Regions from separate parts of the Bacillus sp. 2175 genome, predicted to be linked through region 1. Evidence: riboswitches for the same ligand, from Rfam matches in the RefSeq annotation. Region 1 holds a riboswitch; each other region holds the start of a gene.
What was found. A riboswitch is a leader RNA that binds a small molecule or an ion and turns the genes downstream of it on or off. The one in region 1 is predicted to bind S-adenosylmethionine.
Positions count from the first base shown of each region.

Region 2: another riboswitch for S-adenosylmethionine. It lies ahead of ACXKY9_RS01005 (MetQ/NlpA family ABC transporter substrate-binding protein); the one in region 1 lies ahead of metI (cystathionine gamma-synthase/O-acetylhomoserine thiolyase).
Region 3: another riboswitch for S-adenosylmethionine. It lies ahead of ACXKY9_RS01070 (peptide ABC transporter substrate-binding protein); the one in region 1 lies ahead of metI (cystathionine gamma-synthase/O-acetylhomoserine thiolyase).

Region 1 is NZ_CM173819.1:4,003,177-4,011,531, reverse strand. It holds gene ACXKY9_RS20770 (cysteine hydrolase family protein) at 1-402, opposite strand, end outside; gene metC (cystathionine beta-lyase) at 571-1,734, opposite strand; gene metI (cystathionine gamma-synthase/O-acetylhomoserine thiolyase) at 1,731-2,843, opposite strand; SAM riboswitch class I at 2,938-3,048, opposite strand; SAM riboswitch class I at 3,252-3,361, shown strand; gene ACXKY9_RS20755 (bifunctional homocysteine S-methyltransferase/methylenetetrahydrofolate reductase) at 3,432-5,264, shown strand; gene metH (methionine synthase) at 5,264-8,355, shown strand, end outside.
Region 2 is NZ_CM173819.1:166,376-174,730, reverse strand. It holds gene ACXKY9_RS01020 (FAD-binding oxidoreductase) at 1-293, opposite strand, end outside; gene ACXKY9_RS01015 (DUF6612 family protein) at 360-1,124, opposite strand; gene ACXKY9_RS01010 (NAD(P)-dependent alcohol dehydrogenase) at 1,282-2,190, shown strand; SAM riboswitch class I at 2,270-2,384, shown strand; gene ACXKY9_RS01005 (MetQ/NlpA family ABC transporter substrate-binding protein) at 2,470-3,282, shown strand; gene ACXKY9_RS01000 (methionine ABC transporter ATP-binding protein) at 3,295-4,335, shown strand; gene ACXKY9_RS00995 (methionine ABC transporter permease) at 4,310-4,978, shown strand; gene ACXKY9_RS00990 (SDR family oxidoreductase) at 5,017-5,793, opposite strand; gene ACXKY9_RS00985 (DoxX family membrane protein) at 6,189-6,695, shown strand; gene ACXKY9_RS00980 (DUF4256 domain-containing protein) at 6,768-7,334, opposite strand; gene ACXKY9_RS00975 (S9 family peptidase) at 7,442-8,355, opposite strand, start outside.
Region 3 is NZ_CM173819.1:180,930-189,284, forward strand. It holds gene ACXKY9_RS01050 (helix-turn-helix transcriptional regulator) at 104-1,003, shown strand; gene ACXKY9_RS01055 (hypothetical protein) at 1,022-1,213, shown strand; gene ACXKY9_RS01060 (ABC-2 transporter permease) at 1,210-1,560, shown strand; gene ACXKY9_RS01065 (peptide ABC transporter substrate-binding protein) at 1,601-3,241, opposite strand; gene ACXKY9_RS01070 (peptide ABC transporter substrate-binding protein) at 3,647-5,287, opposite strand; SAM riboswitch class I at 5,420-5,524, opposite strand; gene ACXKY9_RS01075 (aldo/keto reductase) at 5,677-6,510, opposite strand; gene proC (pyrroline-5-carboxylate reductase) at 6,512-7,315, opposite strand; gene ACXKY9_RS01085 (GRP family sugar transporter) at 7,601-8,355, opposite strand, start outside.

The DNA.
Region 1 (8,355 bases):
CTGTACCATAAAGTTTTCGTATCCTAGTCCGTGGGCAAACTTAATCGTAGCATCCATACAGTACTCTGTTTGGGCGCCACAAAATTCAATGCAATTTACAGATAATTGATCTAAAATTTCTTTTAAGTTTGTTTTATAAAATGAATTTGCATGTGTTTTTCTTACAAAAAAATCTTGTTCTTGAACATCTAGATCGGTATGAATAGCCCAAAGTTCTTTCTCGGGTACTAAATCATCATCACAATGTTGAACAAAAAGGATTGGTTTATTTAATTTTCTGTATGAATAAATTCTTTTATTTACTTTTGTTAGTAAGTTCTGTAAATCAAATAAATGCTCCTCGCTATAACATACGCCATTTTGTAAATCGATAACGATTAAAATATCTGAACAAATATCCATTATTTTCACCCCTTTTTATTTCTTAATATATCAATTAATCCATTATTTAGAAATAGATGATATACTTTTATTTTTTTATGGACTATAAGAAAAGAAGAAATTCAAATGAATATAACTAAAACGCAGAAAAAGAAGATATGAAAACCTAATCTCATATCTTCTTTTTCTCTATGCATTTACAGGTTCTTCTACATAAGAAAGGGCATTTTCAAAATCGGATATTAAATCGTTAACATTTTCAAGACCGACTGATAACCGAAGTAATGAATTAGAGATTCCTCTTTCATCACGAGCTTCTTGCGACAGTGCTGCATGTGACATTTTTGCTGGATAAGAAAGAATTGACTCTACAGCTCCTAAACTAACTGCAAAAACAGGTAATTTTACTTTTGATAAAAATTGGCGGAGTGCATCTTCTGACTGCAAAGTAAACGATAAGACCGCTCCAGCTGATGTTGCTTGAGATTGTTGAATATCAAATCCGAGATGTGTTTGTAATCCCGGATAATAGACATTTTGTACTTTAGCGTGCTCTTGTAAATAATGTGCGATTTTATTGGCATTTTTAGCTGAATGCTCGAGGCGTACGTGCAATGTTTTTAGACCGCGAAGTACGAGAGAACAATCTTGAGGTCCTAAAATAGCACCGAATGCATTTTGTAAAAATCCAAGCTTTTGAGCGAGTTCTGCATCTTTTACTACTGCTAATCCGGCAGTAACATCACTATGACCAGCAATAAATTTTGTAGCACTATGAAGAACGACATCAGCTCCAAGTTCAAGTGGTTTTTGGAATAGTGGTGTCAAAAATGTATTATCAACAAAAGTAAGAGCGCCAATAGATTTTGCGAGTTTAGAAACCTCGCGAATATCTGTCACTTTTAAAAGTGGGTTAGAAGGTGTTTCTACATAAAAGAGCTTTGTATTTGGTTTCATGTTTTGTTTTATTTCTTCTAAATTGGTCATATCAACAAATGTATGTGAAACACCGTAACGGGAGAGTACCTCAGTTATCACTCGGTAAGTGCCTCCGTACACATCTTCTGAAATGAGTACGTGATCACCTTGTGAAAGAAGGAGGAATGCAGTGGAAATCGCTGCAATGCCTGATGCAAAGGCGAATCCTTTTGTTCCGCCTTCTAATAAAGTAATGATATCTTCAAGAGCTTCACGAGTTGGATTTCCTGACCTGCTATAGTCATATTTTCCGAACGTATCTACATCAAACTGGTGAAAAGTTGATGTGTTATAAATAGGAACGTTCACAGCGCCTGTTTGCGAGTCATGTTTATATTGGTTGTGTAGTAAGAGTGTATCTATAGAATAGCTCATATTCTTACACCTTCTTTTACGAGTTTAATGGCTTGCTTTAAGTCTTGAATTAAATCGTTACTATTTTCAATGCCAACTGAGAATCGAAGAAGACGATTGCATACGCCGTTTGCTGTTCTAATTTCTTCAGGAATATCAGCATGTGTTTGCGTTGCTGGATAAGTCATTAAACTTTCTACACCACCAAGACTTTCGGCAAATGTAATTAAGGATAAAGATTGTAAGAATGGATTAATCCAAGCTTCATCTTTAAGGCGGAATGAAATCATGCCGCCTCTTCCTGGATAAAATACATCTGTCACCCCGTCTTCATCATTTAAATACGCAACAACTGCTTTCGCATTTTCTTCATGTTGTCTCATGCGAAGCGCTAACGTTTTCATACCGCGAATTAATAACCATGAGTCAAATGGGCTTAAAACTGCACCTGATGCATTATGATAATGAGCGATTTCCTCGCAAAGTTCCTTTCCTTTTGCAACGACAAGCCCGCTTAGTACATCGTTATGTCCCCCTAAATATTTCGTTGCGCTATGAAGTACAATGTCAGCACCTTCTGTTAATGGTTGCTGTATATAAGGTGTGTAGAATGTGTTGTCTACAATAAGAAGTAGTCCGTGCCTTTTCGCTACAGTTGCGACAGCAGCAATATCAGTAACTTGCATTAATGGATTAGTTGGAGTTTCTATGAAAATAGCCTTCGTTTCAGTTGTGATAGCTTGCTCAATTTGTTTAATAGACTGTGTATTTACGTATCTACATCGAACATTCCACTTTTTTTCATGCTCAGAAAATAATCGATACGTTCCCCCGTATAAATCTTCAGATACAATAAGTTCGTCTCCAGAGCGGAATAGAGAAAGGACGAGGAGAACAGCCGCCATCCCTGAACTACAGGCATAACCTTGTTCGCCATATTCTAAGTCTGCGATCGCCTGTTCTAAAAGACCGCGAGTTGGATTGCCAGTTCGTGAATAGTCAAAGCCAGTAGATTTACCAATTCCTTCGTGGCGATAAGCGGTTGAGAAATAAACTGGTGGATTAACCGTTCCAGTTGTAGTTTCACTACGATTTCCGATTTGTGCTAGTTTTGTTTCGATTGTTGACATGTGAAAATTCCTCCTTTTTAAATTGAAACATTAAGTGAATATAAAATAAAAAAAGCCTTCTAAGAAGAAGGCTTTCGGTTTGAATAGAGTCTTCTTCTCATCTGTCAAATCTTTCACAATTTGCTGGAATTAGCACCTTATTAACAAAATGTTAATGGTTGCTGAGGCGTCACAGGGCCAGTCCCTCTACCTCTCTAGATAAGAATGTTCGTATGAAATTTTTATTATGTTTTTAACTTTACAATAAAAGATAATTGAATTGCAACTTTATTTTAAATAATTTTTATTTTTCCGCAAGTGTCATTGACTTTTAATTTTGTGCATGCTAAATTTATTAAAAAATTAACAAACATTGTTAAAAGGGGAACGCATTTCCTTTTAGCTACATAAATAAAATAATAAAGACAACTCTTATTGAGAGCGGTGGAGGGAAAGGCCCTGTGAAACCCGGCAACCTTCAAACGAAATGTTTGAAACGGTGCTAATACCTGCAAAACGAATGTTTTGCATAATAAGAGGAGGAACAATTATGTCCCCCTCTTCAAAGTGAAGAGGGGGTTTTTATATTGATAGAAATGAGGGAGATTCGTGAAATTACTAGATTTATTATCAAAAGGAATTGTAATAGGTGATGGTGCGGTTGGAACGTTATTGCATTCACATGGTTTGCAAAGTAGCTTTGAAGAATTGAACGTATCTGATCCAGATCTAATTATATCCATTCATAAACAATATGTAGCTGCTGGAGCAGATGTAATTCAAACGAATACGTATGGAGCAAATGAGGCGAAATTACGTATGTATGGTTTAGAAAATCAAGTTACAAAAATTAATAGAGCGGCAGTGAAATTGGCGAAAGCATCTGTGACAGATAAAAATGCAATTTTAGGAACAATTGGTGGTATGAAACATATCGGAGCTGTTACAACGACTGATATGGAAAGGGAGTTTATGTTACTTGAACAGGCGGGGGCTTTACTAGAAGAACAGGTTGATGGATTACTATTAGAAACTTTTTATGATGAATTTGAATTACTTCATGCTGTTAAAGTGTTGCGTAAGCAAACGAATATTCCGATTGTTGCGCAATTAGCGTTACATGAAGCAGGTACGACTCAAAATGGAAATGATGTCAATGAAATATTAAAGCAGTTTATAGATTACGGTGCAAATGTTGTTGGATTGAATTGTCAACTGGGGCCGCTTCATATGACGGAAGCTTTCAAAATGATATCGATTCCGCAAAATGGCTATTTATCAGCATACCCAAATGCAGGTCTCCCGAATTATGTAGAGGGACGTTACGTATATGAGGGAAGTCCAGCTTATTTTGAAGCAATGACACCGAATTTTATTGAGCAAGGTATTCGGTTATTGGGTGGCTGTTGTGGTACGACTCCAGAACATATTCAAAGTATGAAGCGCGCTGTTGCGAATATTACCCCTGTAATAGAAAAAGAAACGATTCAAAGGCCAAAAGTCGTTCATACGCATGAGAAACGTTCGAAGGCTCACGTCACTCTAGCAGAGAAAGCAAAAAAACAAACGACAGTTGTAGTGGAATTAGATCCACCGAAAACGTTAGATACACAGCGTTTTTTTGAAGGAGCAAGAGCGTTAAAAAGAGCGGGAGCAGATGCTATTACTCTAGCAGATAATTCATTAGCATCGCCTCGTGTCTCTAATATGGCGATGGGTGCGTTATTAACGAAGCATGATATCCCAGTATTGACGCATTTAACGTGTAGAGATCATAACGTCATTGGACTACAATCTCATTTGTTAGGTTTATCGGCGTTAGGGATGGAAGAAGTGTTAGCTTTAACTGGTGATCCAGCGCGCGTTGGTGATTTTCCCGGTGCCACTTCTGTATATGATTTATCCTCTATTGAGCTTATTAAAATGATTAAAGAAATGAACGATGGACGTTCAATTTTAGGGAAATCAATTGGACCGGCGACAAGGTTTTCTGTAGGCGGCGCATTTAATCCTCACGTGAGGCACTTAAAAGCAGCAGTTAAGCGAATGGAACGAAAAATAGATGCTGGAGCGGAGTATTTTTTAACTCAGCCAATTTACGATATCAAGTTAATTGAAGAAGTGTATGAAGCGACAAAGCATTTGGAACAACCTATTTTTATTGGAATTATGCCGTTAGTAAGTAAGCGGAATGCAGATTTTCTTCATTTTGAGGTGCCGGGTATTACTCTTCCTGAAGAAATAAGAGAGAGAATGGATGGACATGAAACGAAAGAGGCAGCAATTGAGGAAGGGATTCGCATTTCACAAGAATTGGTCGACGCAGCGATGAAATATTTTAATGGTATTTATCTTATTACACCATTTTTAAAGTATGAAATTACAGAACATCTTGTTAAATATGTAAGAGAAAAGCAAGAAGTGAAAGAAGGTATTAATTGATGAAGTGTATAGAAGAAAAATTGAAAAATAGCATTTTAATATTAGATGGTGCAATGGGGACAATGATTCAGCAAGAGGATTTAACTGCTGAAGATTTCGGAGGAGAAGAGTACGAGGGCTGTAATGAATATTTAGTGGAAACAAGACCAGACGTTATTTTAAAGATTCATAAAGCTTATATTGAAGCTGGAGCGGATATTATTGAAACAAATACATTTGGGGCAACGAATATTGTACTAAGTGATTATGAGCTGTCTCATTTAGATGAAGAACTAAATGAAAAGGCAGCACTTTTGGCGAAGCAAGCTGTTAAAGAAAGCGGGAATGAAGTATATGTTGCGGGAGCGATGGGACCAACAACGAAAGCAATTAGTGTTACTGGTGGTGTGACTTTTGAAGAATTGATTGAGGCTTATACAAGGCAGGCACGAGGATTATTAAAAGGAGAAGTTGATGTATTACTCGTTGAGACGAGTCAAGATATGCGTAACGTGAAAGCAGCTTATATTGGAATTCAAGCTGCTTTTGAAGAACTGAAAAAAACGGTTCCTATTATGATTTCAGGTACGATTGAGCCAATGGGAACGACTCTGGCTGGGCAAACAATTGAAGCTTTTTATTTATCAGTAGAACATATGAAACCATTATCTGTTGGGTTAAACTGTGCGACTGGTCCGGAGTTTATGAGGGACCATATTCGTTCACTATCTGATTTATCGGAGTGTTACATTTCTTGTTATCCAAATGCAGGTCTTCCTGATGAAGATGGACATTACCATGAATCTCCATCTTCTCTTGCTGAAAAGGTGAAGCGATTTGCTGAAGAAGGGTGGGTTAATATTATTGGTGGTTGTTGTGGCACGACACCAGAACATATAAAAGCAATGAAATCCGCGCTAGCATCTCTTAAGCCTCGTGACCATCATGAGAGAGAAGGACATGGAATTAGTGGATTAGAAGCACTGCAATATGATGAGTCTATGAGACCGTTATTTGTAGGTGAAAGAACGAATGTTATTGGGTCACGTAAATTTAAACGATTAGTAGCAGAAGGGAAATTTGAAGAGGCTGCTGAAGTGGCAAGAGCGCAAGTGAAGAAAAATGCTCATATTATTGATATTTGTATGGCAGATCCTGATCGCGATGAAATAGAAGATATGGAAAACTTCTTAGCAGAAGTTACGAAAGTTTTAAAAGTACCGATTATGATTGATTCAACAGATGAAAATGTGATGGAGCGAGCTCTTACTTATATTCAAGGAAAAGCTGTTATTAATTCAATTAATTTAGAAGATGGAGAAGAACGATTTAAAAAAGTGACACCGCTTCTTCAGAAGTATGGTGCTGCTATAGTTGTAGGAACAATTGATGAAGACGGTATGGCGGTTAGTGCGGAGCGAAAGATAGAAATTGCGAAAAGAAGCTATGAATTACTTACAAAGAAGTATGGGATACGCCCGTCAGATATTATTTTTGATGCACTTGTGTTTCCGGTAGGGACAGGTGATGAAGAATATATTGGTTCAGCAGCAGCGACTATAGAAGGAATTCGCCTTATTAAAGAAGCGTTACCAGAGTGTTTAACGATTGTAGGGGTAAGTAACATATCATTTGGTTTACCACCGGCTGGACGTGAGGTATTAAATTCAGTCTTTTTATATCATGCTACGAAAGCAGGGTTAGATTACGCGATTGTGAATACGGAAAAATTAGAACGCTATGCGTCGATTCCAGAGGAAGAAAAACGCCTTGCAGATGCACTACTGTTTGAAACGACGAAAGAGACGTTAGAAGAATTTACAAACTTTTACCGAGTTGCTAAAAAGAAAGATATCGTTGTGCAAGAAACGTTAACGCTTGATGAAAGACTAGCAAATTATATTGTAGAAGGTACGAAACAAGGATTACACGAGGATTTAAGTCTTGCGCTTGAAGAAGGAAGAAAACCTCTTGATATTATTAACGGTCCGCTTATGACAGGGATGGATGAGGTAGGACGACTATTTAATAATAATGAACTTATTGTTGCTGAAGTATTGCAAAGTGCTGAAAGTATGAAAGCTGCTGTAAGCTATTTAGAGCCACATATGGAATCTAGTGATAGTGCGAAAAAAGGGAAAGTATTATTAGCAACTGTAAAAGGTGACGTGCATGATATTGGGAAAAATCTCGTTGAAATTATTTTAGCAAATAACGGATATGAGATTATTAATTTAGGAATTAATGTACGTTCGGATCGAATTGTTCAAGAAGTACAAGAAAAGAAGCCGGATATTATAGGCCTTTCCGGTTTATTAGTAAAATCAGCGCAACAAATGGTAACGACTGCTGAAGATTTAAAAGCAGCAAATATTGATGTTCCCATTGTTGTAGGTGGTGCAGCGTTAACGAGAAAGTTTACAGATAATCGGATTTCACCATCATATAAAGGGCTCGTTTGTTATGCGAGTGATGCGATGACGGGGCTCGATATTATTAATAAGCTTCAAAAAGAAGAAGAGCGTGAGAAGATGAAACAGGATAAAAAAGAACGTCATCTTCATATCGTAAAAAAAGAGGAGAAGAAAGTAGAAATTCCAGCAGTAATTGAGTCATTACCGAAGGCTGAAGTTATCGTGCCTGATTCAACAAAACGAATTGTATTACGCGATATTCCGGCCCTTCATCTCGCTCCATTTTTAAATAGACAAATGCTACTTGGGCATCACCTTGGATTAAAAGGAAATGTGAAGAAGCTTTTGAAAGAGGGAGATAAGAGAGCACATGAATTAAATGATTTAATAGATGAATTATTGCAGGAAGGACAATCTTGGTTAAAGCCGAAAGCAGTGTATCAATTTTTCCCAGCGCAAAGCGACGGACAAAACATTGTAATATATGATCCAGAAGATCATACGCGTGTTATAGAGCGTTTCACATTCCCTAGACAAGGAAAGGCTCCCTATCGTACTTTAGGTGATTATTTGCGCCCAATAGGAGATGAGATGGACTATGTTGCTTTCTTATCTGTTACGGTTGGGGAAGGAGTTCGGGACATTGCTGAAGAGTGGAAGGCGAAAGGTGATTACTTACGTAGTCATGCCATTCAATC
Region 2 (8,355 bases), 1.4 Mb from region 1:
TTATTATATCCTTTCATATCGAGCATCGTGCCATTCGGATAATATGTCTGTCCTCCTTGGCTATGTTGCATGCCTGCGATGGAAATTTTCTCTCCTGAAACTTTTGCATCTCGCACTAATTTTATTAACGAGTGCTCTTCCGTAGCACTTTCAACACGTTTTATTTTTGTCGGAAGCAATTTACCTACATCACTCATAATAGGATGATCAATTTGTTTTTTATACGTATGTACAGACGTTGCAAGCAAAACCGTATATGCGACAATGACCACTGCTATCTTTCTTTTTTTCAAAGGACACTCTCCTTATTAGCAACAAAAAGAGATACCCTTTCTTTCAGGTACCTCTCTTGACAGTGATTACTTTGCTGCTGGCAATTGTATTGGATCAAATTTATCATACGATGTAAACTTTGCATCCGTAATAATGTGCGCTTTATCCTCACCATTGCTACTCATAACCATATCTATCTTTGCTGATTCATATTTAAAATCTTTTGTAATAATATATTCCCCATCTATTTCTTCTATCTTTGCATTTTGGCCTTGTAGCATTTTTTTCTGCTTTTCATCCATACTAGCTAGCATACTCTCTGTCTCTTGCCCTTTTAATGCAAACTTCAGCTTATAATTATCTCCACTTTTCTCCATCTTCACTTTATTTAAAATTTCCGATGGAATCTCTAAATTATCTACCATTCCTTGAGTCGCGTTCATTCCGTTAGCATTCAATTGTTCCTCTGGTACAGACATAATTTCACCCGTATTAGGATTTTTCAACTGACCAGCAATTTTGCCACCCACATCATAAACAACAACCTCTGTACCAGAAACATTCATTTCAGAACGAGAATTTTTTTTCTTCGGCTCTAGTTGCATTTTAGCCTTTATTACATTCATCTCTGTTCCTTCAGCCTTTATTCCCACATCATATGTCATCGTTACATTTTCTTCGTTTTTAAAAGCTTCATTCGCTTTATTAAAAACATCCTTCGCTGTTAATTCCTTTTCTTTCTGCACAGCTTCTTTTTTCGGTTCGTCAGTCTTTTTTGTTTTCTCATTACTACACCCTACTCCTAGACCGACTGCAAGTACTAAACTTGAAATTAAAATAAGTTTTTTCATAACGTCCCCTCCTTCCCAAAAATAATATCATCTCTTTTCCTATGAAATCTATATAATTCGTAATATTTATCTTTAAATTTATTTCCTATATAACAACATGTTTGAGAAAAAGTTTAAATATGATGTAAATAATAACAACTCATTTCAGGAGGTCATTATGAAAGCGATTATTTGTACAAAGTACGGACCACCTAATGTTCTCCAGCTTCAAAATGTAGAAAAGCCTAAACCTAAAAAAAATGAAGTGTTAGTTAAAATTCACGCAACAAGTGTATCGACTGGAGATTGTAGAATACGTGGCTTTAATAGCCCCCTCTTATTTTGGATTCCTATGCGGATCATATTAGGTTTCAGAAAACCGAGAAAACCTATACTTGGCGTAGAGTTATCCGGTGAAATCGAAGACATTGGAACAGATGTAACACAATTTAAAAAAGGAGATCAAGTTTTTGCATTAACAGAACTAAACCTTGGTGGTTATGCGGAATACACATGCGTGCATGAAAGTGGATTAATAGCATTAAAACCTACCAATGTGACATATGAAGAAGCTGCCGTTATTCCTTTTGGCGGAACTTCAGCATTGCACTTCCTTAGAAAAGGACAGATAAAAAAAGGGCAACGAGTACTTATATACGGCGCCTCTGGGTCAGTAGGGACAGCTGCCATACAACTTGCTAAATACTTCGGGGCGACTGTCACAGCCATTTGTAGTAGTTCGAATTTCGATTTAGTAACAACTTTAGGGGCAGACAACGTAATTGATTATATGAAAGAAGATTTTACTAAGCGGGGCGAGCACTACGATATTATATTTGATGCAGTTGGAAAATATAAAAAGTCTCTTTGTACAGATGCATTAATGCCTAATGGAAAATATGTATCTGTGAACGGAATGATGGCAAAGGTCAGTAAAGAAGATATGAACCTGCTAAAACAACTAGCTGAAACAGAAAAGCTAAAACCTGTTATTGATAGAACTTACCGATTAGAAGAAATTGCTGAAGCTCATATATATGTAGAAAAAGGACATAAAAAGGGGAATGTTTCGATTATCTTAAAATAAAATATATTCCGAAAATATCATTGACAATTCTTTTTGTACGATTTACTATTAGTACCATATTCAAAACTACATACACATACTCTTATCAAGAGTGGCGGAGGGACTGGCCCGATGATGCCCGGCAACCGAGCTTATGACGTATAAGCTAAGGTGCTAATTCCTGCAAAACGAGTTTTCGTTTTGGAAGATAAGAGAGGAATCTATTTCGTCTATTCGGCACCTCTCTTATTTTTGGGAGGTGCTTTTTATTTTGGAACGTATATGAAGGGGGATTTATAGATGAAAAAGGTATTATTAAGCATTGTAAGCGGAGCAGTATTATTATTAGGCGCATGTAGCGTGAGTTCAGATAAAGAGGTAAAAGCATTAGACGAGAAAAAGATTACTGTCGGTGTAACAGGTGGACCACATGAACAAATTTTTGAAAAGGTAAAAGAAGTTGCAGCAAAAGATGGTCTCGAAATTGATATAAAAGTATTTAATGATTATGTAGCGCCAAACGTATCATTAGATGAAAAAAGCCTTGATGTAAATAGTTACCAAACGAAATCGTATTTAGATGTATTTAAAGCTGAACGCAATATGAAATTAGCTGAAGTATTTTCAACAGTAACATTCCCTATGGGCGTATATTCTAAAGATATAAAAGATGTAAAAGACTTAAAAGAGGGCGATGCAATTGCTGTACCAAATGACCCAACAAATGAACTTCGAGCTTTAAAATTATTTGAAAAAGCAGGGGTTTTAAAAGTTGATCCAAAGGCTACAGAAAAAGCGACTGCAAAAGATGTAATTGAAAATCCAAAAAAATTAAAGATTGTCGAATTAGAGGCATCTCAATTACCAACGCAACTAAGTGAAGTGAAAGCAGCTGCAATTAACACAAACTTTGCATTAGGTGCAAAATTAAGTCCAGCGAAAGATTCTATCTTCCGCGAAGGAAAAGATTCACCATATGTGAACTGGGTCGTTGTTCGTACTGAAAATAAAGATGATGCCGTTGTAAATAAATTAAAGAAAGCTTATCAGTCTAAGGAAGTAAAAGAGTTTATCGAGAAAAAATTTGATGGTTCAGTTTTACCATCTTGGTAGGAGCTGACGATAATGATTGAATTAAAAAACATATCCAAAGTATTTACAACAAAAAAAGGGAATGTTGAGGCTCTTAAGTCTACTTCCCTTAAAGTAGAAAAAGGCGAGATATTTGGAATCATTGGGTATAGTGGCGCTGGTAAAAGTACATTGATTCGATGTGTAAATTTATTAGAAAAACCAACGACAGGAAATATCATTGTAAACGAACAAGACTTAACAACGTTATCGACAAAAGAACTAGCAAAAGCGAGACAAAAAATCGGAATGATCTTCCAAGGATTCAATTTACTTAAAACTGTTACCGTTTATGAAAATATCGCATTACCGTTACGGCTTGCTGGCATTCCAAAAGCAGAAATTGAAAAAAGAGTAGAAAAGTATTTACGCATTGTCGATCTTTTTAATCGAAAAGATGCGTATCCAAGCGAACTTTCTGGTGGTCAAAAACAGCGTGTTGCAATTGCTCGTGCGCTATCACATGAACCTGAAGTGTTATTAAGTGATGAAGCAACGAGCGCATTAGATCCCGAAACAACCGATTCTATCCTTGATTTGTTATTAAAGATTAACGAAGAAATCGGAATTACGATTTTACTCATTACACATGAAATGAATGTCATCCAGCGTATATGTGACCGCGTTACTATTATGGAACATGGATCTGTAGTCGAAAGTGGGACTGTAAAAGATATTTTCACAAACCCACAACATGTAACCACGAAGAAATTTGTAAATAGCGCATTTGCAGCGAAAATTCCAAAAGAGGTACAGAAAGAACTACAAAGTACTGGAGAAATTGTAACACTTTCATTTATTGGCACTACTTCAGGGGAACCTGCCTTAGCCGTTGCCACAAAACGTTTCCAAGTGTATCCGAATATTTTATCCGGTAATATTACGCAGTTAAAACATGAAGCATATGGGAAACTAGTCGTTCATATGCAAGGGGAACAAAATGAAATCCACCGTGCTTTATCATTTTTACAAGAGCAAGGAATCATCGTAGAAGGAGGTAGAACAGATTATGGGAAACAAGTCCTTTTTGGATGAATGGGGTAAAGTCATATGGGAAGCCACAATCCAAACCTTTCAAATGACATCTATCTCATTACTCATCTCGATCCTTATTGCATTACCACTTGGCGTCACACTTGTTTTAACGAGACCTGGTGGGCAGCGTGAAAATAAAATCATCTATCCTATTCTTAATACAATTATTAATATCATTCGCTCTCTTCCATTTATCATTCTATTATTCTTTATTTTACCTTTTACAAAGTTTCTAATGGGAACGTCCATTGGCGTGCAAGGTGTTATCGTACCGCTTGTCGTCTTCACAGCCCCTTATATCGCACGTTTAATGGAGACAGCTTTACTAGAAGTCGATCGCGGTGTCATTGAAGCCTACCAAGCGATGGGCGTTTCTACTATAAAAATCATTTGGCACGTTATGGTGAAAGAAGCACGTCCCTCCCTTGTACTCGGATTAACAATCGCAACGATCGGCTTAATCGGCGCAACAGCAATGGCTGGCCTTGTAGGTGCTGGCGGGCTAGGGGATTTAGCATACCGCTTCGGACATTTACGCTACGAGCCTGAAGTAATGTATGCAACCGTCTTTATTTTAATTATCCTCGTTCAAGGATTACAATCTTTAGGGAATGGTGTTGCACGAAGATTGAAGAAAGATTAAAAAAGAAGGCATCTCACCCTGGTGAGATGCCTTCTTTTTTATCTTTTAAATCCACCTTCTGAATGAATAACTTGCCCAGTAATCCACTCGGCCTCTTCACTTACTAAAAATTTAATGAGTCTAGCTGCATCCCTTGGCTCACCAATTCTGCCAAAAGGAAACATCGGCTTTAACCCTTGTTTTATCTCTTCAGTCATCCATCCTGTATCGGTTGGTCCTGGATTAATTGCATTCACTGTTATTCCTAAATGAGCTACCTCTGCTGACAACGTACTAGTAAGAGCATCAATAGCTCCCTTCGTTGTCGCATAAGCTAGTTCTCCTGCCATAGGACCTTGAAATTGCCCCGAAGTAATATTAACAATTCTACCACCAGATTTCTTATCAAATCCCCGGGAAAATTGACTACTGAGCAATGTAGTCGCACGAACATTTACCATATAATGCTTATCTAATTCTTCAGCAGTCAACGTAGAGAAATTATTATTCGTAGAATATGCTGCATTATTAATTAATATATGAGGGTACCCTAATTGTTCAGTAACTTTATTTATAAGCTCTTTTGGTGCATCATTCTGAGTTAAATCTAACTCCATACTTGATACTTTAACACCGTTTTTTAGTAACTCTTCTTTTAATTGTATTTGTTCATTTTTATCAACGCCCCAAGGCATCTCTTTATCGTAAGCTGTCCAATACGTAAAAAATATATCGTATCCTGATTCAGCTAATTCTTTACAAATCGCTGCCCCTATACCATCTAGACGACTTACCCCTGTAATAACTGCTACTTTATTTTTTAATTGGTTCATCATATACTCCTCCAAGTTTAAAGGACGCATATTTTATATAAGAGATATAAACTTTCCCACAAAAAAGACAGATACATAAAATAGGCACCTATCCTTATAAAAGGGATGTACAAGCCAAATATGCATTCCTTGAATGATTTACAGATAACTAAATAAACCCTCGCTTATGAGAGCAAAATTTATCTATCTAGTAGTTTCTAATCATTACAAGTTCATCCACATATTGAGTCTTTGTCTCCTTTACATATATCTCTATTCTTAGTTTATCAAAGCAGATAAAATGTTACAAAAAATAAAACAATTATTCACAACCTATCCTTGTTCACATTCTCTCCATTGTGAATCTTTTCACATTGGATATATAATAAACGTGTAAATACAATATTGGAGGGATTTCAATGGTTATCAATTTTTTAAGAACTGATAAACGTGCTACTTTCATATTATTACTTTTACGACTTTACATAGGATATACATGGTTCGCTGCTGGGATAGGCAAAGTCTTCGGACAATCTTTTGACGCAAGTGGCTTTCTAAAGGGTGCTATTGCTCAAGCATCAGGGGACCACCCTGCAGTACAAAGTTGGTGGGCAGATTTCCTTCAACATTTTGTCCTTCCAAACGCAGACCTATTTAGCTTTTTAGTTCAATGGGGAGAAATTTTAGTAGGTCTAGGTTTGATTTTAGGCGGATTAACAAAAACAGCTGCATTTTTCGGAATCATAATGAATCTTTCATTTTTATTAAGCGGAACTGTTAGTGTAAACCCAAACCTGCTTATTTTGACTATGTTCATTTTAGTTGCAGGGCAGAACGCTGGACGTATTGGATTAGATGGCTATGTTTTCCCTAAACTTTTCCGTAAAAACAACCACAGAACATATAAATTAAGTAAAACTGCGTAGTAACAATTTACTTTTAAAATATAAATAAGAAAAAGAGCCTGAATATAGGCTCTTTTTCTTATTTATCCTAATTTAAACTTTTAATGAACCACGAAAGCCTCTGGCAGCATAGTAAGAGTCTGCTCCATTGTGGTACACGAAAACATGTCCAAAGCGATAATCGCAAAATAGAGCACCACCAAGCTCTCTAATATCTGAAGGTGTTTGTACCCAACTCGATGATTTCATATCAAAATCTCCAAGTTGTTGTAACTCTCGATATTGTTCTTCCGTTAATAACTCAATACCCATAGCGGCCGCCACATCAATAGCGTTATTTTCTGGTTTATGCTTTTTTCTTGATTCTAACGCTTCAAGATCATAACAAAGACTTCTGCGGCCTTTAGGACTCTCCTTTGAACAATCATAGAAAGTATATTCGTCCTTTTCTTCATCATAACCAATAACATCCGGCTCACCACCAGTTACTTCCATTTCGTTAAGTGACCACAATTTTTCATTATTAGTAGTCAGCTTTGCTTCAACTTTAGCCCATTCAAGACCTTCATGGCGGTTCATGTTTTTCTCAAAACGAGCTTGCAATACTTTCAATAACTCTTCACGTTTTTCTACTAGTAAGTCATTTTTATTTCCTGTCATATTAGTCCTCCCTGATGTATGTACTGATAGTAGTTTAAGTATATATTTTATAATAAATCATCTCAATATGAAGACCGTTTCAATCATATGTCTTGTACAAACATCTATTACAAAGTCCTAAAACCCTCCATACTCTCTTCAAGCATATAGTGTGAAAACCACATCAAGTTCTGCTTCATAATAGCCACATGAACTCCTGGTTGGTCAGAACTATATGCCATTCCTTTAAATATAATTAATTCTGTATCAACTTCCATATCCATTAATCCTTGATATAGATCATATGCATTTGTAATCGGAATTCTTGCATCCTTTTCCCCATGTTGAATTAAGGTAGGCGTACAAGCTGATTTAATATACGTCATAGGTGATGTCTTCGTATATATATCTGGATCATTCCATGGAGTATTTCCTAAATACATTCTAATAAAGTAAGGTATATCTGTATTTACATAATGGGTACTCCAGTTAGTTATTCCACCGCCAACTGAAATAGCTTTAAACCTGCTACTAAATGTAGAACAAAAAGCTGATAAATATCCACCGTTGCTCCATCCCATAACTCCTACTCTATCTTTATCTACTATCCCTTGATCAACTAGTTTATCAACTCCTGATATAACATCGTCGTAGTCAGCAATCCCCTGTTTTCTATAGTTAGCTTTTAAAAATTCATTACCATAACCTGAACTTCCTCTGTAATTTGGCTCTAAAACGATAAAGCCTTTTTCAACAAACTGTTCAATCGGATATTTCTCATTGAAGCAGTCTGAAAATATCGGAAAAGATGCCCAAGCCGGACCACCGTGAATTACTACTAATAAAGGATATTTTTTATTAGTGTCAAACTCTACTGGCGTTGATAAAACACCTTCTATTTCAAGACCATCACTACTTTTCCATGAGATGATTTCCCTGTTACTTTTAAGTTTCCCTTTGAAAAAGCTATTTTCATCCGTTATTTTTTTATCGTCTAAATAGATTTCAAAGGTTTCATTTGTTATAGCCTTATTATAGGTTA
Region 3 (8,355 bases), 1.4 Mb from region 1:
TGAAAATAAATTATTATTCTGTAGTTGCAAGGGCTAATCCGCAATTTAAATCAAAAAAGATTTGTATGTATATGGTAAATTGAAGTTGTGAGGAGGGGCTAAAATGCATGAAGAATATAAAGAGATAATAAAAAAATCAATTGAATATATAGAGAATCACTTACATGAGGAGCTTACAACAGAAAGAGTGGCATCTCACAGTGCAGTATCGATGTACCATTTTCATCGCATCTTTCAAAGATATGTTGGGATGAGTGTAACAGATTATATTCGAAAGAGAAGGTTAACTCATGCTGCGCAAGTTTTAGTGTCAACGGAGAGAGCTGTTATTGATATTGCAGTGCAATACGGTTTTTCCTCACAAGAGGCATTTACGAGAGCTTTTAAAAGAATGTTTCAATTGCCACCAAAGAAATATCGAAAGTACTTTCAGTCATTTTATATAGAAAGAGAGGGTGTTTCAATGCAAAAAGGTATACCGAAAGGATGGATCTTAAGTGGAAGTCATCCTGCTGAATATGAGATGGGTTTAGATTATGAAGTTGTCCATCAGGGGAAAGTATCTGCATACATAAAAGCAAAAGAGAATGTTACGCACGGAGGATTTTCAACATTAATGCAAATGTTCCGAGCGGATAAATATGTAGGAAAGAGATTACGTTTTACAGCATTTATTAAGAGTGAAAATGTAAGAGATTGGGCAGGATTGTGGATGCGAGTAGATGGAAAAGATACAGAATCGCTCGCTATGGATAATATGCAAAATCGCCCCATTAAAAATACGAATAACTGGCAATCGTACTCGGTTGTATTAGATATAAAAGAAGAAGCACTTGGTATTGCATTTGGTGTTTTATTATCAGGAGAAGGTTGTGTGTGGCTAGATAGTATTCGATTTGATGAAGTAGATGAAAAAATTCCTTCAACAGATTTGGCAGAGAACTTTTATGAAACACTTTTAGAAGAGCCGGTGAATCTACAATTTGAAGAAGTAGAAAAATAAAGAATAAGGAGAAAAGATATGCTCAAATATGTAAAACTAATAAGTATTTGTTTAGTAATATCGTCTTGTATTATGGGAGTTAATTATTTAGTTAGGTATCTTTGGTCAGGGCATATACCTTCTTTGACGTGGAGAACATATTTGATGTTTGTGTTTATATGTATAATGAGTTTTGGTTCAATGCAAAAAGAAGGAAAAGAGGATTATTGACAATAGTCTTCTTCGCCTTTCTTTCATTAACACAAATGGTTGTAACTGTTTTTGGAGATGCAGGTATGATTTTCAATATCATCTCACTATCGTTACAACTTGTAAGTTTGGGTGTAATTGTACCACATGAAATGCTTTCTAAAACATACCAAACAATCAGTGAATTATTTCCTGCAATATATGCAGGAAATGGCTATTATACAATAATATTTGGAGGAGTTAGTTTAGAAAGAAATATTATTTCATTATTAGTTATTGTATTGGTTATACAATTAGTAGCAGGTATGATTTTAGCTATAAAAGGAATGGCAAAGGGAAGAGGAAGCTCTGTAGTTAAAGTTGTATAAAAGTAAAAAGGTATCCTTCGTGGGATACCTTTTACTTTTGTTACTTTGCAACTTCTGTCCACTTGTAGTTAAATTCACCACCGAAGTCAGTTGTTACAAGTCCTTTAATGAAAGAGCGTTGTAAGTAAGAACGACCTTGTTGGTATAAAGGAGCGACAGCGCCGTCTTGTAATAGAATTTTTTCAGCTTGCTTCATTGCTTCAAAGCGTGCTTTTTCATCGCCAGCTAAATCTGTTTTCACTTTATGAATTAGCTCATCGTACTCTTTGTTAGAGTATTTATCGAAGTTATAAGCACTATCTGTTGTAAATAGATCTAAGAATGTAATTGGATCAGCGAAGTCAGGGCCCCAGCCGTCAATACCAATTTCATAGTCACCACTTAATAGTAGTTTTAGCTGTTGTTTACGTGGTTGTGGTTTTAAGTTCACTGTTAATCCGTCTAAGTTCTTTTCTAATTCACCTTTTAAATATTCACCAGTCTTTTTAGCTAAAGCATTGTCACTTGTTAATAGTTCGATTGTTACTTTGTCAGTACCAAGTTCTTGTTTTGCTTTTTTCCAGTTTTCTTTCGCTGTTTTCACATCATCCTTGACTAGATTTCCATTTTCTTTACGGAAGTCGTTGCCTTCTGGGCTCTTTGCGAATTTCGCAGGAACCATTCCTTCAGCTGGAACCGCGCCGTTATTTAAGATTGTTTCTACGTAAGCTTTTTTATTCATTGCGCCGTTAATAGCAAGGCGTGCATGTTGATTTTTTAATGTTTCATTTTTCTGATTTAGTCGTAAGAATTGAATGCCGACTTCAGCGCGTTCTTTGAAGTTTGGATCGCTCTTATATTTATCAACAAACTCTGCAGTTAAAGCAACACGATCAATTTGTCCTGAATCATATAAGTTCACTTCTGTAGACTTATCTTTAACGACATTGAAGTTGATTTCTTCTAGTTTTACAGTTTTAGCATCCCAATAGTTAAGGTTTTTCTTCAATTGGAAGCTTTGTTCATGTTTCCAGTTCTCTAATGTGAAAGCACCGTTGTAAATTAAATGAGTTGTTTCTAAACCATATTTATCGCCTTGAGACTTTAAGTACTCTTCATTAATTGGTAAGAATGTTGAGAATGTCGTTAAGCTTAAGAAGTAGGGAACAGGACGGTCTAGTTGTACTTCTAACGTTTTGTCATCAACAGCTTTGACCCCTAGTTGATCAATTGGCAATTGTTTTTGGTTTATTTGTTTCGCATTCTTTATATCGAAGAATAAGAATGCGTATTCAGCTGCTGTATCAGGATTTACGGCACGTTGCCAAGCGAAGGCAAAGTCCTTTGCTGTAACAGGAGTACCGTTTGACCATTTTGAATCACGCAGATGGAATGTATATTTTGTTTTATCGGGACTAATGTCAACCGACTCAGCGACACCAGGAACCGGTTTATTATCTTCTCCCATTGCATATAACCCTTCAAAAACATTGCGCATTACGTTCATGGATTCCCCATCCGTTGCTTTTGCAACATCCATTGTTGGAATTTCTGAAGCGAATGATAAGTTAATTGCCTGTTTATCAGGTGCTTTATCGTTTGCTTTCGCTCCGCTTGCATTATCCTTATTTCCCCCGCAAGCAGTTAGTAATAGACTTGCCCCTAAAACAGATGCAACAACAGGTATAACTTTTTTCTTCATTGTTCGTTCCTCCCTAAATGTGTTGTTCGTAACGTCATAATGTCCATGTCTTGAAGTAGTTATAGAAGGAGATAAAACCTATTATAAATATTTGTTTATAGGTAATCAGGTGTTCTATATGTATATACATGTTGATCTATAATCTATCGTTATATGTTTCAACGTAGTAGACATTATATTTTGATGGTGAAATATTTCGTTTCTTTGATTATTTAGAATATTAACACTGGAAAGAACTATATGTCAATAATAAAAATAGATTGTTAATTTCTTAGAATAATATATTGAAAAAGCGGATTCTCATGTGTGAGAGAACCTATTTTTAATATATTTTGCTAAAAAAACAATTGGTGTGGGCTAATAATAAGTGGGGATGAAGAAACCCCCACTTATTAAAGTTTCACTTTATTTTTCAATTTTTGCCCACTTGAAGTTTAATTGCCCTGCAAAGTCTACTTGCACAATTCCTTTCACATAAGAACGTTCTAAATAAGATTCGCCTTTTTGGTAAAGAGGAGCGATAACAGAGTCTTTAAATAATATTTTCTCGGATGCTAGTAATGCTTCCCAGCGAGCTTTTTCATCACCAGCTAAAGTTGTTTTCACTTTTGCTATTGTTTCATCGAATTCCTTATTAGAGTAATGATCTAAGTTATAAGGGTTATTCGTTGTAAATAGCTCAAGGAATGTAATTGGATCCGCAAAGTCAGGGCTCCAGCCATCAATTCCGATTTCGTAGTCACCTTTTAATAAAAGCGAAACTTGTTGCTTACGCGGTTGCGGTTTTATATTTACTGTTAATCCATCTAGATTCTTTTCTAGTTGTCCTTTTAAGAATTCACCAGTTTTCTTATCAAGGTCAGCATCACTCGTTAATAATTCTAATGTTATCTTTTCAGAACCAAGCTCTTGTTTAGCTTTTTTCCATAACTCTTGTGCAGATTTTGTATCAACTTTTGTTAAATCGCCATTTGCAGTACGGAAGTCTTTTCCTTCAGGTCCTTTTGCAAAGTTTTTTGGAACGAGACCAAATGTTGGTGTAGATCCATCATTTAATAACGTATTTACAAAGGATTTTCTATCAATTGTTTGATCAATTGCTTGGCGTGCAGAAACGTTTTGAAGCACTTTGTTTTGTTGATTCATACGTAAAAATTGTACGCCTACGTTTGGACGTTCTTTAAAGTTAGCATCCTTTTTATATTTATCGACGAAGTCAGATGTTAGTTTTATACGATCTAATTGTTTTGACTCGAATAAATTTACTTCTGTTGATTTTTCTTTTACGACGTTAAAATTGATTTCTTCTAGTTTGACAGTATCTTTATCCCAATAGGTAGGGTTTTTCTTGAATTTAAAGCTTTGTTCGTGCTTCCAATCGCTTAGTGTAAAAGCTCCGTTGTACAAGATTGTATTATCTTCTAAAGTGTACTTATCACCTTGTGCTTTAAAGAATTCCTCGTTAATTGGTAGAAATGTTGGGAACGCTGTTAAGCTAATAAAATACGGAACAGGACGCTCCAATTCTACCTCAAACGTATGGTCATCAACTGCTTTTACACCAAGTTGGTCGGCTGGAAGTTCTTTGTTGTTAATTTTTGTTGCGTTTTTAATATCAAAGAATAGAAATGCATATTCAGAGGCTGTTGCTGGATCTACGGCTCTTTGCCAAGCGAACACAAAATCTTTAGCTGTAACAGGAGTGCCGTTTGACCATTTTGAATCTCGCAATTGGAATGTGTATTTCGTTTTATCGCCACTTACTTCATGAGATTTTGCAACACCAGGAACAGGTTTGTTACCTTCACCAAGATTATACAAACCTTCAAATACGTTTCTCATTACTTGACCAGAATCAGTATCTGTAGCACGAGCCGTATCCATTGTTCGTATTTCAGTAGGTGAAGATAAGTTTAAAACCTGTTTACTAGGTGCCTCGTCTTTTGCATTTGCTCCGCTTGCTTCGTTTTTATAACTACCGCAACCAGTTAATAAAATACTTACTCCTACAACTGATGCAATACCGGGTACAAACTTCTTTTTCATTTGATTTTCCTCCTAAATAATTAAGTTTGGATGATGATGAGGGAAATGAAAAATAAAAAATCCCTCTTTTCATATTGAGAAAGAGGGATTTTTACGTACAAGTTATGCACCCGTATATAAACGAAGTCCCTCATTCTATCTTTCAAGCATAAAGCTTGCAGGAAGTGGCACAGTATTCAAAATGAACCTGTTGCCGAGGTTTCAAAGGGCCAGTCCCTCCACCTCTCTTGATACAATGAGTAAACGAATAAATTTTATTAATTTTTGTGTTTCTTTGATAATTCAAAATCTTACACCTTGAATAATGAAGTGTCAACTAAATGAAATATAGTTTAAATTTTCAGTTTTATTAAACGAAAAAACCACTGCATAGGGCAGTGGTTTTTCTACTAGAAGTTAAAGTTATCTGGATCTGGACCAACGCGACGATCTTCATTTAAAGCTTGAATTGCTTTCATATCATCAGCACTTAATTCAAAGTCGAAGATGTTTGCATTTTCAATAATGCGATGTTCTTTAATTGATTTGGGAATTGTTACAACTTCGTTTTGTAAATCCCAGCGTAAAATAATTTGCGCAGTTGATTTATTATATTTTGTCGCAATTTCTTGTAACGTTGGATTATCTAGTAGTTGTCCTTGCATTAATGGTGACCAAGCTTCAAGCTGAATATTATGTTCTTTACAGAATGCATGTAACTCTTCTTGTGCTAAATGTGGGTGGTATTCCACTTGGTTGACCATTGGCTTAATTTCAGCAATTTCAAATACGTCTTGTAAGTGGTGAATGTGGAAATTACTCACACCGATAGCGCGAACACGGCCATCTTTATAAAGTTTTTCTAATGCTTTCCATGATTCGGTATATTTCCCTTTTACAGGCCAATGTACTAAATATAAATCTAAATATTCTAGACCTAATTTCTCTAATGTAGTTTCAAATGCTTGAAGTGTTGTTTCATATCCTTGATCGCTATTCCATACTTTTGAGGTAATAAATAATTCTTCGCGTGAAACACCGGATTCACGAATCGCTTGTCCAACACCTTCTTCATTTTGATAGATTGCTGCAGTATCGATGCTGCGGTAGCCATTTTTAATTGCTGCTTTTACAGAATCAATTACTTCTGAACCATCTTCTACTTTAAAAACACCTAAACCAAACCAAGGCATTTTTACACCGTTATGTAATGTTGTATAGTCTTTTAAACTTGTTAAAATCATATTATTTCCCCCTAGCTTTTTTGTTTGTTGCTTCTACTGCTTTTTGAATTGCCTCTGAAAAATTATATTCGTATAAAGTTTTGAGACCCTCAGCTGTGGAACCACCTGGCGTTGTTACTTGTTCGCGGAGGTTAGCTGGATTTTGCGTTTGTTCGAGCATAGAAGCAGAGCCAGAAATCATTTGAATGACAAGATGTTTTGCGGTTTCTTCATCGACTCCATAACTTTTTGTTGTTTCAATTAAGCTTTCAGCAAAGTAATAAAGGAAGGCTGGTGCACTTCCAGTAACTGCAGTAAGCTGATGAACTTCTTCCTCAGTACAAAGTTGCGAAGTACCAATACCTTTTAAAAGCAGTTGCAGGGTTTCTTGATGCATCTCATTTACTGATTGTCCCATTGTATATAAGGAGATAGATTTTCCAATTTCAGCAGCTGTATTAGGCATAATCCAAGCAACAGGCGTGCCCTTTGGGAGTCTAGCTTCTAAATAAGATGGTCCAATGCCAGCTGCGACTGTTACGACTAGTTGATTTGATATTAACGGAGATAGCTCAGCTAATAACTCTTCATGAGCAGAAGGTGGCATTGCTAAAACAACCGTATCAACAGATGTAACATGCTGTTTCCAATCTGTTGCAGTAGACACATTATATCGATGTTGTAACTGTTTTAGCTTTTCTACGTTGCTTCGATTAGAGACGATAATTTCTTCGATGTACTCTTTGCTTGTTTTAAGTAATCCGGAAAATATAGCTTCTGCCATACGACCGGCACCAATAAATAAAATTCGATGTTTAGTTAGCATATTCTTTATTCCTTTCTAGTAGAGATATGTTATAAAAACGATATCATCTTTAAGAGAATGTTGTAAAAAGAAAAGACTTACCGTAGATGGAATGGATAATGAGAAGGCGGAAATTCATGCTAATATTAACTGTTATTAATCTCTTTATATGTGTAGCTGGTTTGCTAGAGTGGAAGAGCAATTATAAGGGGCAAGAACATACAAATAATTATATCTAGAAAATAATTAGAATTGAAAAACCCCTGAAGCATATATGCTTCAGGGGTTTACTAATAGAATATAAGATTATGCTTTTGTCATACCAAGTAATACAGCGCCGCCGATAATTAAAACACTACCTAGTGCAATAAAGATCAATTGACGTTTTGTTTTCTTTTCACCTAAGAAGACAATCGCACCAAATGTTGAGATAACGATTCCAGTTTGAGATAATGGGAAGCTTGTTGCTACTCCAACACGTGGTAATGAAAGAAGTAAGAATAAGTTTCCAGTTCCCCATAGTAAACCAGACAAAGCATTACGGATTGCATATTTGTTAAATGGTTTATGTTTAGACGTCAGTACAACCGCACCAACAAACATACCAACTGCTTGTGGTAAAATAGCAGACCAACCATCAATATTATACCAACGAATAATAATTACATATACAAGATAGCCGAAAGTAGAAACAATTAAAGTAAGAAGTCCTTTTTTCAATTGTCCAGGTGGCTGAGCATTTTCTTTATCATCTAATGATGTGAATACAACACCAACTACAATTAATAGGATTGCAATCGTTCCCAGAATGATCGTTGTAGTAGTAGTCCACTCACGGAAAGCGATAACCCCAAAGATAGAAGTTGCAACAAGTTGCATACCAGTAGAAATCGTTACAGTAGTTGAAACACCTAGTTTTTCAACTGTTTTTAATTGGTTTACTTGTCCTAAAGCCCAGAATAAACCTGAAATAAAACCAACAATTAAGATTGTCATTGTTAAAGCTGGTTGAGTAAATACATACATAATTGTTGCGAAGAATAGAGCACCGATTGTCATAC